DNA from 2 places in the Blautia intestinihominis genome. Region 2 is predicted to be linked to the other one. Evidence: riboswitches for the same ligand, from Rfam matches in the RefSeq annotation. Region 2 holds a riboswitch; the other holds the start of a gene.

Region 1 (6,275 bases), on a different contig from region 2:
GCACTTGCAAAAGATGGCTCTTACACAGGAGACCAGGCTTCTGCTGACACAGAAAGCACATCTTCAAAAGATGCAGGAGATGGCAGTGACTCCTTTAATACAATTGAAGATTACAGCGACCTTGACTGGCCGGAAATGACCTGGAACTTTGCCTGCTCTACAACAGAGACAAGTACCTGGGCAGATGGCGGACGTAAGTTCGGCGAACTGATGGAAAAAGCTACCGGAGGCAAGGTTAAAGTTAATGTTTATGCAACCGACCAGCTGACAAACGGAAATCAGTCTGAAGGAATCCAGGCACTGATGAATGGAGACCCGGTACAGATTTCCATGCATTCCAACCTGATCTATTCTGCATTTGACCCGAGATTCAATGTAGTATCCCTTCCGTTTATCTATGATTCTTATGATGATGCGGATGCTAAATTTGACGGTGCAGCCGGTGAAAAACTGAAAGAACTGCTTTCTGAATATGGACTGCACTGCATGGGTATCGCAGAGAACGGCTTCCGTGAACTGACCAACAGCAAGCATGAAGTCAAGACTCTGGATGATATGAAGAATCTCAAAATTCGTGTTGCAGGATCTAATCTTCTTATGGAATGCTATAAGAGATGGGGCGCAGATGCAACGAACCTGAACTGGACAGAGACCTATACAGCTCTGCAGCAGAACACAGTAGAGGGCCAGGAGAATCCGCTGCCGGCAATCGATGCAGCAAGCGTGCAGGAGGTTCAGCCGTACTGCTCCATGTGGGATGCAATTTATGACTGTCTGTTTTTCTGTATCAACCAGGAGATTTATGACAGCCTGACACCGGAGCAGCAGGCAGTTGTTGATGAGTGTGGACAGAAAGCGGTTGAATATGAGCGTTATATCAACCGTTCAGGTGATGAAGAGATCATGACCCGCTGGCAGTCAAAGAACGGTGTGACCATTACAAATAAAGAAGATATGGATATCGATTCCTTTAAAGAAGCCGTAGATGGCGTAGATGAGTGGTTTGTTAAGGAACTCGAGAAAGAAGGATATGATGACGCACAGGAACTGGTTGATCTCTTTACACAGGAATCTACAGATACGGTGGCTGATCACAGTGACCTTGACTGGCCGGAAGCAACATGGAACTTTGCATGCTCCACAACGGAGACAAGTACCTGGGCAGAAGGTGGACGTAAGTTCGGAGAACTGATGGAAAAAGCAACCGGAGGCAAGATCAAAGTTAATGTTTACGCAGCAGACCAGCTGACAAACGGAAATCAGTCCGAGGGAATTCAGGCACTGATGAACGGAGACCCGGTACAGATCTCCATGCATTCCAACCTGATCTATTCAGCATTTGATCCGAGATTTAATGTAGTATCACTTCCGTTTATTTATGATTCTTATGATGATGCGGATGCGAAGTTCGATGGCGAAGCCGGTGATAAGTTGAAAGAGATCCTTTCCAGTTATGGCCTGCACTGCATGGGTATCGCAGAGAACGGCTTCCGTGAACTGACAAACAGCAAGCACGAAGTAAAAACTGTCGACGATATGAAGAACCTCAAGATCCGTGTAGCAGGCTCCAACCTTCTGATGGAATGCTACAAGAGATGGGGCGCAGATGCGACAAACATGAACTGGTCTGAGACCTACACTGCTCTGCAGCAGAACACAGTAGAAGGTCAGGAAAACCCGCTTCCGGCAATCGACGCGGCAAGCGTGCAGGAGGTTCAGCCGTACTGCTCCATGTGGGATGCGATCTATGACTGTCTGTTCTTCTGTATCAACCAGGATCTGTATGATACTCTGACACCAGAGCAGCAGGCAGTTGTTGATGAGTGTGGACAGAAAGCCGTTGAGTATGAGCGTTACATCAACCGTTCCGGTGATGAGGAGATCAAGACTCGTTGGCAGTCAAAGAATGGCGTAACTATCACAGACAAAGATGATATGGATATCGATTCCTTCAAAGAAGCAGTAGATGGTGTAGATGAGTGGTTCGTAGAACAGCTCAAAGATGCCGGATATGATGATGGACAGGAACTGGTAGACCTCTTTGAAAAATAAAAAGACCGAGAAGAGCCTGGAGAGATCCGGGCTTTTCTTATGTATAAAATTATAGTTACTGTTCACAGGTAATATCCCGCGAGGTGTTTTGTCATACTGTACAAAGCTAATGTGTAAAAATCAAGACTTGACAGAATTGTGATTAAAGCATATACTAAACTTTGTAAATAAGCAGGGGAGCTTGTACTGGCAGGCTGAGAGGAAGTAATTAACTTCGACCCTTATACCTGATTTGGATAATGCCAACGTAGGAATGTGAACGTATGTGGATATTACGGGAGATGCCTTGTGGCGTCTCCTTTTTTGTATTACATATCGAGAGAACACCAGTGGCGCGTCTGCTGATTCGTTTCATATCTGAACAGGAACACAATTTCATAGCGATACAAATGAGAGTGAACAGAGTTCATGAAGGGGTGCACCACCGCGGGTGTATTCTTTTGTGAACTCTTTTTTGAAGCCGCCAAACATGAGGAAGTAGCGATTTACGAAGTAAATCTGCGGATTCCGAATGGTTGTAGAATTATGAAGCTGCGAAGCAGCGTAATAATTCGTATGTATCGTTATTACTAATGTATCACAACACAGGAGGACAAATATGATCACAGTAAACGGAGTAGAAAAAACACTTGAGAAACCATTATCAGTCACAGAATATCTGGAGACGAACAAGTACGTACCGGTTCAGGTAGCAATTGAATTAAACGACAAAATACTTGCAAGAGAATTATATGGAACAACCATTTTGAAGGAGGGTGATGTTATGGAAATCGTAAGTTTTATGGGCGGCGGAAGCGGCAAAAATGAGGATAAACTGGTTCTTGGAGGACACGAATTTACCTCACGTTTCATTCTTGGTTCCGGTAAATTTTCACTGGATCTGGTAAAAGCCTGCATTGAAAAAGCAGAGGCACAGATCATCACACTTGCACTGCGCCGTGCAAACGAAGGCGGACTTGCGAATATCCTGGATTATATTCCAGATAATGTTACACTTCTTCCAAACACTTCCGGCGCGAGAAATGCCGAAGAAGCAGTCCGTATCGCAAGACTTTCCCGTGAACTTGGCTGTGGAGATTTCGTAAAGATTGAAGTCATCCATGATTCCAAATATCTTCTTCCGGACAACTATGAAACCATTAAAGCGACAGAAATCCTTGCAAAAGAAGGCTTCGTAGTTATGCCATATATGTACCCGGATCTGAACGCAGCAAGAGATCTGGTAAACGCCGGAGCTGCCTGCGTTATGCCTCTTGGCTCTCCGATCGGTTCCAACAAAGGCATCTGTACCAAAGAATTTATCCAGATCCTGATCGATGAAATTGACCTTCCGATCATCGTAGATGCAGGAATCGGCAGACCTTCCCAGGCATGTGAAGCAATGGAAATGGGAGCTTCCGCGGTCATGGCAAATACTGCAATCGCAACAGCAGGAGATGTAGAGGCAATGGCAGAAGCATTCAAAAAAGCAATCGAAGCAGGCCGCAGCGCATATCTTTCCGGACTGGGACGTACTCTGGAAAAAGGTGCCAGCGCGTCATCACCACTGACAGGATTTCTGCATGACTAAGGAACGGAGGACAGAATAAAATGGCAGAGAATACAGCAGCAAATCATGGAGAACATTTCAATGAAAGCATCGTCAATGAAGTGATCCTTGAGGATATGAAAAAGAACCGTATCGATCATATGAAGTATCTTCCGGGCATGGAAACAATGGAAGAATCAGATGTTATGGAAAAGGTCATTACCGCAATGAATGCCTACGATTATGACCAGTATACAGAGAAAGATGTCCGCAGGGCACTGGAACATGACAACCGCACGATCGAAGATTTTCAGGCACTTCTTTCCCCGGCAGCACTTCCTCTTCTGGAGGAGATCGCACAGGCGGCGAGAGTAGAGACAAGGAAACATTTTGGCAATAGTGTATATATGTTTACACCAATTTACATCGCGAATTACTGTGAAAACTATTGCATCTACTGTGGCTTCAACTGTCACAACAAGATTCGCAGGGCCCAGTTAAATGCAGAAGAGATCGAAAAAGAAATGGAAGCGATCTCCAAAACAGGATTGCAGGAAATCCTGATCCTGACAGGTGAGAGCAGAGCGAAATCTGATGTGAAATACATTGGGGAAGCATGTAAGATCGCACGAAAATATTTTAAGGTCATCGGTCTGGAAGTTTATCCGATGAACTCTGACGAGTATCATTATCTGCATGAATGCGGTGCGGATTATGTAACAGTTTTCCAGGAAACGTACAACTCAGACAAGTATGAAACACTTCATCTTGCAGGTCACAAACGAATCTTCCCGTACCGCTTGAACGCACAGGAACGTGCGCTGAAAGGCGGCATGAGAGGTGTAGGATTTGCAGCACTTCTCGGTCTGGACGATTTCCGTAAGGATGCATTTGCGACAGGCTATCATGCATGGCTGCTCCAGAGAAAATACCCTCATGCAGAGATTGCTTTTTCCTGCCCGAGACTTCGTCCGATCATCAATAATGACAGGATCAACCCGATGGATGTACATGAACCACAGCTTCTCCAGGTTGTCTGTGCATACCGTCTGTTTATGCCATTCGCGAGCATTACTGTGTCCACAAGAGAGTGCGAGAGAGTAAGAGACAATCTGGTAAATATCGCTGCAACCAAGATCTCAGCAGGCGTCAGCACGGGAATCGGAAGCCACGTAGACGATATTGAAGACAAAGGAGATGACCAGTTTGAGATCTCAGACGGAAGGTCTGTAGATGAAGTATATCAGGCACTTTTGGATCACCAGCTCCAGCCGGTCATGAATGATTATGTCTATTTATAAAGAAGAATATAAAAATGTCATTGCAGTGACAAACCGCAAACTGAGCAGCAGACCGTTCCTGGAACAGATGGAACGTGTCTGTAAACTCCATCCCAGGGCTGTGATCCTCAGAGAAAAGGATCTTTCTGAGGAAGAATATGCAGAACTGGCAGTACAGATTCTGACATTATGTAAACAATATCAGGTTCCATGTATGCTTCATACATATCTGGAAACAGCGAGAAAATTGCAGCATCCATATATTCATCTGCCTCTGTTTCTTCTCAGAGAAAACAGCGAAAATCCAGGTGATTTTCTGGCAGTGGGATGTTCTGTACACTCTGTAGAGGAAGCAAAAGAAGCGCAGAAACTCGGAGCAACCTATCTGACAGCAGGGCATATCTACACTACCGACTGCAAGAAAGGCCTGCCGCCACGGGGATTAGACTTCCTGCGAGAAATCTGCAATGCCGTAACGATCCCGGTATATGCGATCGGCGGCATCCACGCAGGAACCAGACAGATACAGGAAGTAATGGACTGCGGTGCTTCCGGGGCATGTATCATGTCGGAGATGATGAGAATTTAACCAAATAAACTGCGGAGCAGTTATTTGGTTATGAGCAGGTAGCAAAGCGGATATTCGCAATCCGCGCCGCTGTTCTTTACGCAAAATAAGTTTCATGGTATCATTACGGTGAAAATGATGATACTGTGGAACTTTTTTTGTATTACGGAGGGTAAAACGATAGATACGATAACATATGAACTGATCCGTTCAGACCGTAAAACCATATCTTTGCAGGTAAAACCAGATGGCAGAGTGATCGTGCGTGCGCCGCAGCGACTGGCGAAATACAGGGTTGTCAGATTTGTAAAAGATCACGAAGACTGGATCCTGAAGCAGCAGAAAAAGCTTGAAGATTACCGGGAGACTCGTCATGTGATCACAGATGAAGAACGAAGAGACGGTGTTCAGAAAGCCCTTAAAATATTCCCGGAAAGAACGGCATATTTTGCGGCACGGATGGGAGTAAACTATGGCAGAATCACGATCCGAGAGCAGAAAACCCGGTGGGGAAGCTGCAGTTCGGCTGGAAATCTGAACTTTAACTGGAGACTGGTCCTGATGCCGCCGGAGATTCTGGATTATGTGGTGGTTCATGAACTGGCACACCGAAAAGAGATGAACCATTCTTCGAAGTTCTGGGCGATTGTGGAGCAGGAAATGCCGGATTATCAGGAGCGGAAGCAGCGACTGAAAGAACTGGGAGGACAGTTCATATAAAATAGTACAGGGAGGAAACGAAACATATGGATTTAATGAAATATTTCAGCTGGTATCTGATAACGATAAATATAGTGGCATTCATGATGTATGGAATTGACAAGGAAAAAGCCAAACGTGGGGCATG
Region 2 (6,275 bases):
CGCAGCAAGGATCGACAGCATATGTGCCGCCGGCGGATAATCCATCAGAAGACGGTAGCTCATCTCCTCGCGGTAAAAAGCTTCATAATCCTGGGTTGCCGCGGTCTGGATACTGTAATGTTCCGGATGGTATGTCTGGATCACTGCCTCTCCCGGCTTATTGCCCCGTCCAGACCTTCCAACTGCCTGAGTCAGAAGCTGAAATGTCCTCTCTGCACAGCGATAATCGGCCGCATTCAGAGAAAGGTCAGCCGCCACTGCACCAACCAGAGTCACATCCGGAAAGTCGTGTCCCTTGACGATCATCTGGGTTCCCACCAGGATATCCGCTTCATGGGCGGCAAAAGATGACAGGATCTGCTCATAACTTCCTTTATTTCTTGTAGTGTCGTAATCCATGCGGAGAACACGGGCTTTCGGAAAAGTCTTGTGAAGGACCTGTTCGATCTGCTGTGTTCCCGCTTTGAAACCGCCGATATAAGGCGAACCACAGGACGGACACTGCTCCACACGCGGTCTCTCATAGCCACAGTAGTGGCAGACCAGCTTTCCATTGTTATGTTCTGTCAGTGCGACATCGCAGTGTGGACACTTAAGAGCCTCCCCACAGGAACGGCAGGAAACAAAGCCCGCGTACCCGCGCCTGTTCAGGAACAGGATGGACTGCTCATTATTTCTCAGACGTTTCTCCAGGGAACCCTTCAGTTTACGGCTCAGGATCGAACGGTTCCCTGCTTTTAATTCTTCCCTGAGATCCACAACCGATACTTCCGGAAGCGGACGATCCTCAAAGCGGGCCGTCAGCTTCGTCAGCAGATATTCGCCGGAAACCGCCCTGCTGTATGCTTCCAGGGACGGCGTCGCTGAACCAAGGACCACATGTGCACCTTCCTGCGCTGCCCTCTGCACAGCCACCTCTCTCGCATGATAACGTGGACTGTTCTCACTCTTATAAGTCTGCTCATGTTCCTCATCAATTATGATAAGTCCCAGGTTGGAAAAAGGTGTAAAAAGAGCGGAACGCGGTCCCACCATGATCTGGATTTCTCCGCGCTTTGCTCTTCGAAACTGGTCATACCGCTCACCCATGGACAATCGTGAATTCAGGACCGAAACCTTGTCTCCAAACCATCCATAAAATCTGCGTACTGTCTGGTATGTCAGGGAAATCTCCGGGATTAGTACGATCACCTGTTTTCCCTGTGCTACTACCTGCTCGATCAGTTTCATATAAACCTGCGTCTTGCCGCTTCCGGTGACACCGTGGATCAATACCGGACGCGGAGTTTCCTTCTGCCATTCCTCCTGGATCTGGCAAAGGACTTCCTGCTGTGCCTCAGTAAGACTTGACAGTTTCTCCCTTGGGATCGAACCTTCCTCTATCGGAATGCGGTAAATTTCATCCTGCTGGATATGGACAAGTCCCTGCTCAACGAGAGGTGCGATCACTGCCGCAGTCATACCCAGTTCTTTCGAAGCTCTGGTATAGTCAAGTTTCGGTTCCTCGCAGAGTGCCCGAAGAAGTCTCGCTCTCGCTTTACATCTGCCTTTTTCGAGATTTTGTGCAAGGGCAAGGGCTTCTTCTCTGTCAATATTGAGAAGAACATAGCGTTTTTCTTTGGATTTGACTTTTTCTCTTACTGGAAGGACCGTCTTGAGTGCCTGTGCCATCGTGGAACCATATCGTTCTTTCATCCATGCAGCAAGGGCGATCAGTTTTTCCTCTGTTGTTTCCTCGCTGCTGCAGATTTCCTTAAACGGTTTGATCTTTACCGGGGCCAGCTTGGGCTCCCGGGAAAGTCCGATCACATAACCTCTGCGCTCATGATTTCCATTTCCAAAAGGAATGGATACCACCATTCCTATATGGATCTGGCTTTCCAGTTCCTGCGGAACGCGGTACTGAAAACTCCGATCCAGTTTCTCATGGGAAATATCTACAATGATATCTGCATACATCATTGATCTTTTTCCTGATCCTCCTTCAGAATCTCTGCAATCAGAACTCTTTCATCCATAGGATACTTCTTTCCTTTGATCTCCTGGTAATCTTCATGTCCCTTTCCGGCAAGGACAATGATATCGCCCGGCTCTCCATGATGGATCGCATAGGCGATCGCTTCCTTACGGTCACAGATCTCTACGTATTTGCCGTTTGTTTTGGCAATTCCTGTCTTGATGTCGTCGATGATTGCCTGTGGCTCCTCGAATCTCGGGTTGTCTGAAGTAATGATAGTCAGATCTGCCATTCTTCCGGAAACCTCACCCATTTCATAACGACGGGATTTTGCACGGTTTCCTCCACAGCCGAACAGGCACACCAGTCTGTGCGGATGATATTCTCTCAGAGTTGTGAGAAGACTCTCCAGCGCCATCGCATTGTGTGCATAGTCGATCATCAGAGTAAACTCATCGGATACCTTGATCATCTCGATACGCCCTTTGACTCTCGCTACTTTGAGAGCTTTGATGATGTTTTCCTGGGAAACCTTGAAATGACGGCAGATGGCGATCGCAGTCAGGGAATTGTAAATGCTGAATTTACCTGGAATATCGATTTCTACCGGGAAGTCCATAAGACCTTTGACATGGTAGGAAATTCCCAGATATCCCTTGCCGCCGACCATATGTGCATCTTCTGCGCGAAGGTCTGCCTCCGGTGAAAATCCATAAGTCTCCAGATTGCAGGTATGGCCTTCGATAATCTTCTCAAAGTGCTCATCATCGCGGTTTACGATGCCGACTTTGCACTGACGGAGAAGCATAGATTTGCAGGCAAGATAATGTGCGAAATCTCTGTGCTCGTTCGGTCCGATATGATCGGGTTCGATATTTGTAAAGATACCGTAGTCAAAAACAAAGCCCTGTGTTCTGTGAAGCATCAGTCCCTGTGAAGAAACTTCCATTACTACACAGTCACATCCTGCATCTACCATCTTGCGGAAATATTTCTGAACGACAAAAGATTCCGGAGTTGTGTTGGCTGCCGGGATCACCTCGTCACCGATGATCGCCTCGATGGTTCCGATCAGGCCGACTTTGTATCCGGCGTTTTCAAGGATGGATTTGACCATGTAGGTGGTTGTGGTCTTTCCTTTGGTTCCTGTGATTCCGATGGTCTTGAGCTGTTCTGCCGGATGTCCGAAATATGCGGCAGAAATGAACGCCATTGCATAGCGTGTATCTTCTACCTTGATCACAGTGACATCCTGCGGTGCTTCCACATCGTCCTGGACTACCAGTGTCTTTGCTCCTTTCGCAACTACATCCGGTACAAATTTATGTCCGTCCACAACTGCACCTTTGATACAGATGAACAGAGAATTCTCGATCACTTTGCGGGAATCATACTCTACAGTACTGACTTCCTGCTCCACGCTGCCCTGGCAGCAGGTATATTCCAATCTCTCTAATAATGATGAAACTTTCATATTTATTCTGATCCTCCTCACTTCGGGATATACTCCATTATAGGATATCACAGGTCGAAGTCTTTTTCAATGTCCGGTCTGTGTCCGTTTTTTATAAAAAGCGGTTCGAATTTTTTCTTGTCATATCCTGTAATGGGCTGTATAATAGTAGCGTAAAATATATGAAACAGGGGAGCTGGCTGAAGCTGGCTGAGAGGAAACTGACTGGTTTCGACCCATAACCTGATTTGGATAATGCCAACGTAGGGAAATACCGAAGATTTTTCAGGAGAATTTCCCCGCGGATTTCTCCTTTTTTTGCGCTAATTTTTCAGACCAGATGTTTCATAATTAACAAAGGAGGTCAAACCAATGTCAAAGAGCAATACACATGCCGCACAGAAGCTCGCCGTTGCCGGTGTACTGACAGCAGCAGCCGTAGTTGGAAGCTTCTTAAGTGTTCCGGTTGCCGGAAGCAAATGTGCTCCGGTACAGCATATGGTCAATGTATTCTCTGCCGTCCTTCTCGGACCGTGGTGGGGGATCGGCATTGCATTCTGTGCAAGCCTGATCCGAAATCTGCTCGGGATCGGAAGTTTTCTTGCTTTTCCGGGAAGCATGGTCGGAGCCCTGTGCTGTGGACTTATGTACCATTTCACCAGGAAATTAAGTCTCACCTGTGCTGCGGAAGCACTTGGAACCGGCGTTCTCGGCGGACTTGCCGCTTACCCGGTTGCACGTTTCGCCATGGGACTTGCCCCTGCCGGATTTACGGTATACATGATCCCGTTCTTTATCTCCACTCTGGCAGGCAGCATCCTCGCCTATGTGCTTCTCCGCATCTTCGAGAAAAGCCAGGTGCTTGACACAGTAATGAGGTAATTTATGGAAAGAAACGAAATTCTGGCTGCGATCCTTAGGAAACAACCAAAGATCCACTGTCTGACCAATCCGGTCACGATGAATGATGTTGCAAACATCCTTCTCGCTGCCGGCGGAAGTGCCGTGATGGCGCAGGATGAACAGGAGGCTGCTGAGATCACTACTTTCTGTCAGGGAACCCTTCTCAACACCGGTGTCCCTGATGAAGCCAAGATCCGGGCGTGCATCCTTGCCGGGAAACGTGCCAATCAGCTTGGTCATCCTGTTGTTCTCGATCCGGTCGGTGTGGGCGGAAGTTCTTTTCGCCGGAGAGAACTCCGGAAGCTTCTGGATCATGTGCATCCGGCTGTGGTCCGCTGCAATCAGGAAGAAGCGGCTGTACTCTGTTCTTTTCATTCGGAACAGGAAACACATTTTTCCCACGGCGGCGTGGAAAGCAGCCTGCATATGGATGCGCAGGACCTGACACAACTCGCGCGGACTGCTGCCAGACTTTATAACTGCACCTTTTTTATTACAGGAAAAACAGATGTCGTATCAGACGGCGAACAGACCATTTTGCTTAGTGGCGGCGATCCAAGGCTCTGCCGGATCACGGGCGGCGGCTGCATGCTCTCTGCCCTGTGTGCCCTGTTCTGTTGCAGCGAAGCATCTGCCTTCGAGGCAGCGTCCACGGCCGGTCAGCTCTGGAAGGAAATTTCAGAGGAAGCCGGAAGACATACAGATCAGAATAGCGGCGGCATCGGACAGTTCCACATGTCACTCATGGATATGACCGAGCAGAAAATATTTTTTTCCGCTCGTTTATAAAAAAATTATTTGCAACAGGAGGAGAACCACTATGAAAAAGAAAACAGTACTGACTATCGCAGGAAGCGATTCCAGCGGCGGCGCAGGCATTCAGGCGGATATCAAGGCGATCACCATGAACGGTGTCTACGCTTCCAGTGTGATCACTGCCCTGACTGCCCAGAACACTACCGGAGTATATGGGATTCTGGAAACACCGGCTGATTTTATCGCCGCACAGATGGATGCCGTATTTTCTGATATTTTCCCGGATGCCGTCAAGATCGGCATGCTTCCGTCCCCGGAGGCTATGGAATGTGTTGCTGCCAAACTCCGCCAGTACAAACCGGAACATATTGTCCTGGATCCGGTCATGGTGTCTACAAGCGGACATCGTCTGATGGAACCGGAAGCCGAAGAAACACTCAAGGCAGAACTTTTCCCGCTGGCAGAGCTCATCACACCGAATATCCCGGAGGCTGAGGTTCTGACCGGACTTCTCATCAATGATGACAGTTCCATGGAACACGCATGCCGGGAGCTTTTTGCAAGATTCCACTGTGCGATTCTTCTCAAAAGCGGACACAGAACCGACCATGCAAACGATCTCCTCTACACCGGAGACGAAACGCTCTGGATCAAAGGTGAACGTATTGACAATCCGAATTCACACGGAACAGGCTGCACGCTTTCCAGCACGATCGCAGCCAATCTCGCCAAGGGATATTCCCTCGGTGATGCTGTTGCCAAAGCCAAGGAATATCTTACAGAAGCACTCCGGGTAAACCTTGATCTCGGAAATGGTCACGGACCGGTAGACCATGCCCTCGGTGGACAGCATACTTCTTATTTTTACAATTAAACACTTTTAAATTTTACATAAACAGGAGGAAACTTATGACTCAGTATACAACTCAGATGGATGCCGCAAGAAAAGGCATCGTAACACCACAGATCAAAACTGTTGCAGAAAAGGAACACATGCCTGTAGAAAAAATGATGCAGCTCGTGGCAGAAGGTAAGGTTGCCATCTGTGCGAACAAACACCACATCTGCCTGAACCCGGAAGGTGTCGGAAGCATGCTCCGCACCAAGATCAATGTAAACCTTGGTGTATCCAGAGACTGCAAGGATTATGACATTGAAATGCAGAAAGTCATGAAAGCCGTAGACCTCGGTGCTGAAGCGATCATG

What was found. Region 2 has a riboswitch for thiamine pyrophosphate ahead of thiW (energy coupling factor transporter S component ThiW). Riboswitches for the same ligand answer to the same signal wherever they lie in the genome.
Region 1: it holds a riboswitch for thiamine pyrophosphate, as region 2 does, so the genes downstream of both, thiS (sulfur carrier protein ThiS) here and thiW (energy coupling factor transporter S component ThiW) in region 2, are expected to answer to the same signal.

What each region holds. Positions count from the first base shown of each region.
Region 1 covers NZ_JBBMEI010000037.1:11,230-17,504, forward strand. The annotation lists gene WMO75_RS11920 (TRAP transporter large permease subunit) at 1-2,052, shown strand, start outside; TPP riboswitch at 2,216-2,324, shown strand; gene thiS (sulfur carrier protein ThiS) at 2,651-3,622, shown strand; gene thiH (2-iminoacetate synthase ThiH) at 3,643-4,881, shown strand; gene WMO75_RS11935 (thiamine phosphate synthase) at 4,862-5,449, shown strand; gene WMO75_RS11940 (M48 family metallopeptidase) at 5,564-6,148, shown strand; gene WMO75_RS11945 (DUF1294 domain-containing protein) at 6,175-6,275, shown strand, end outside.
Region 2 covers NZ_JBBMEI010000003.1:89,264-95,538, reverse strand. The annotation lists gene priA (replication restart helicase PriA) at 1-1,962, opposite strand, end outside; gene WMO75_RS02065 (UDP-N-acetylmuramoyl-L-alanyl-D-glutamate--2,6-diaminopimelate ligase) at 1,959-3,431, opposite strand; TPP riboswitch at 3,590-3,697, shown strand; gene thiW (energy coupling factor transporter S component ThiW) at 3,783-4,292, shown strand; gene thiM (hydroxyethylthiazole kinase) at 4,296-5,102, shown strand; gene thiD (bifunctional hydroxymethylpyrimidine kinase/phosphomethylpyrimidine kinase) at 5,134-5,943, shown strand; gene thiC (phosphomethylpyrimidine synthase ThiC) at 5,979-6,275, shown strand, end outside.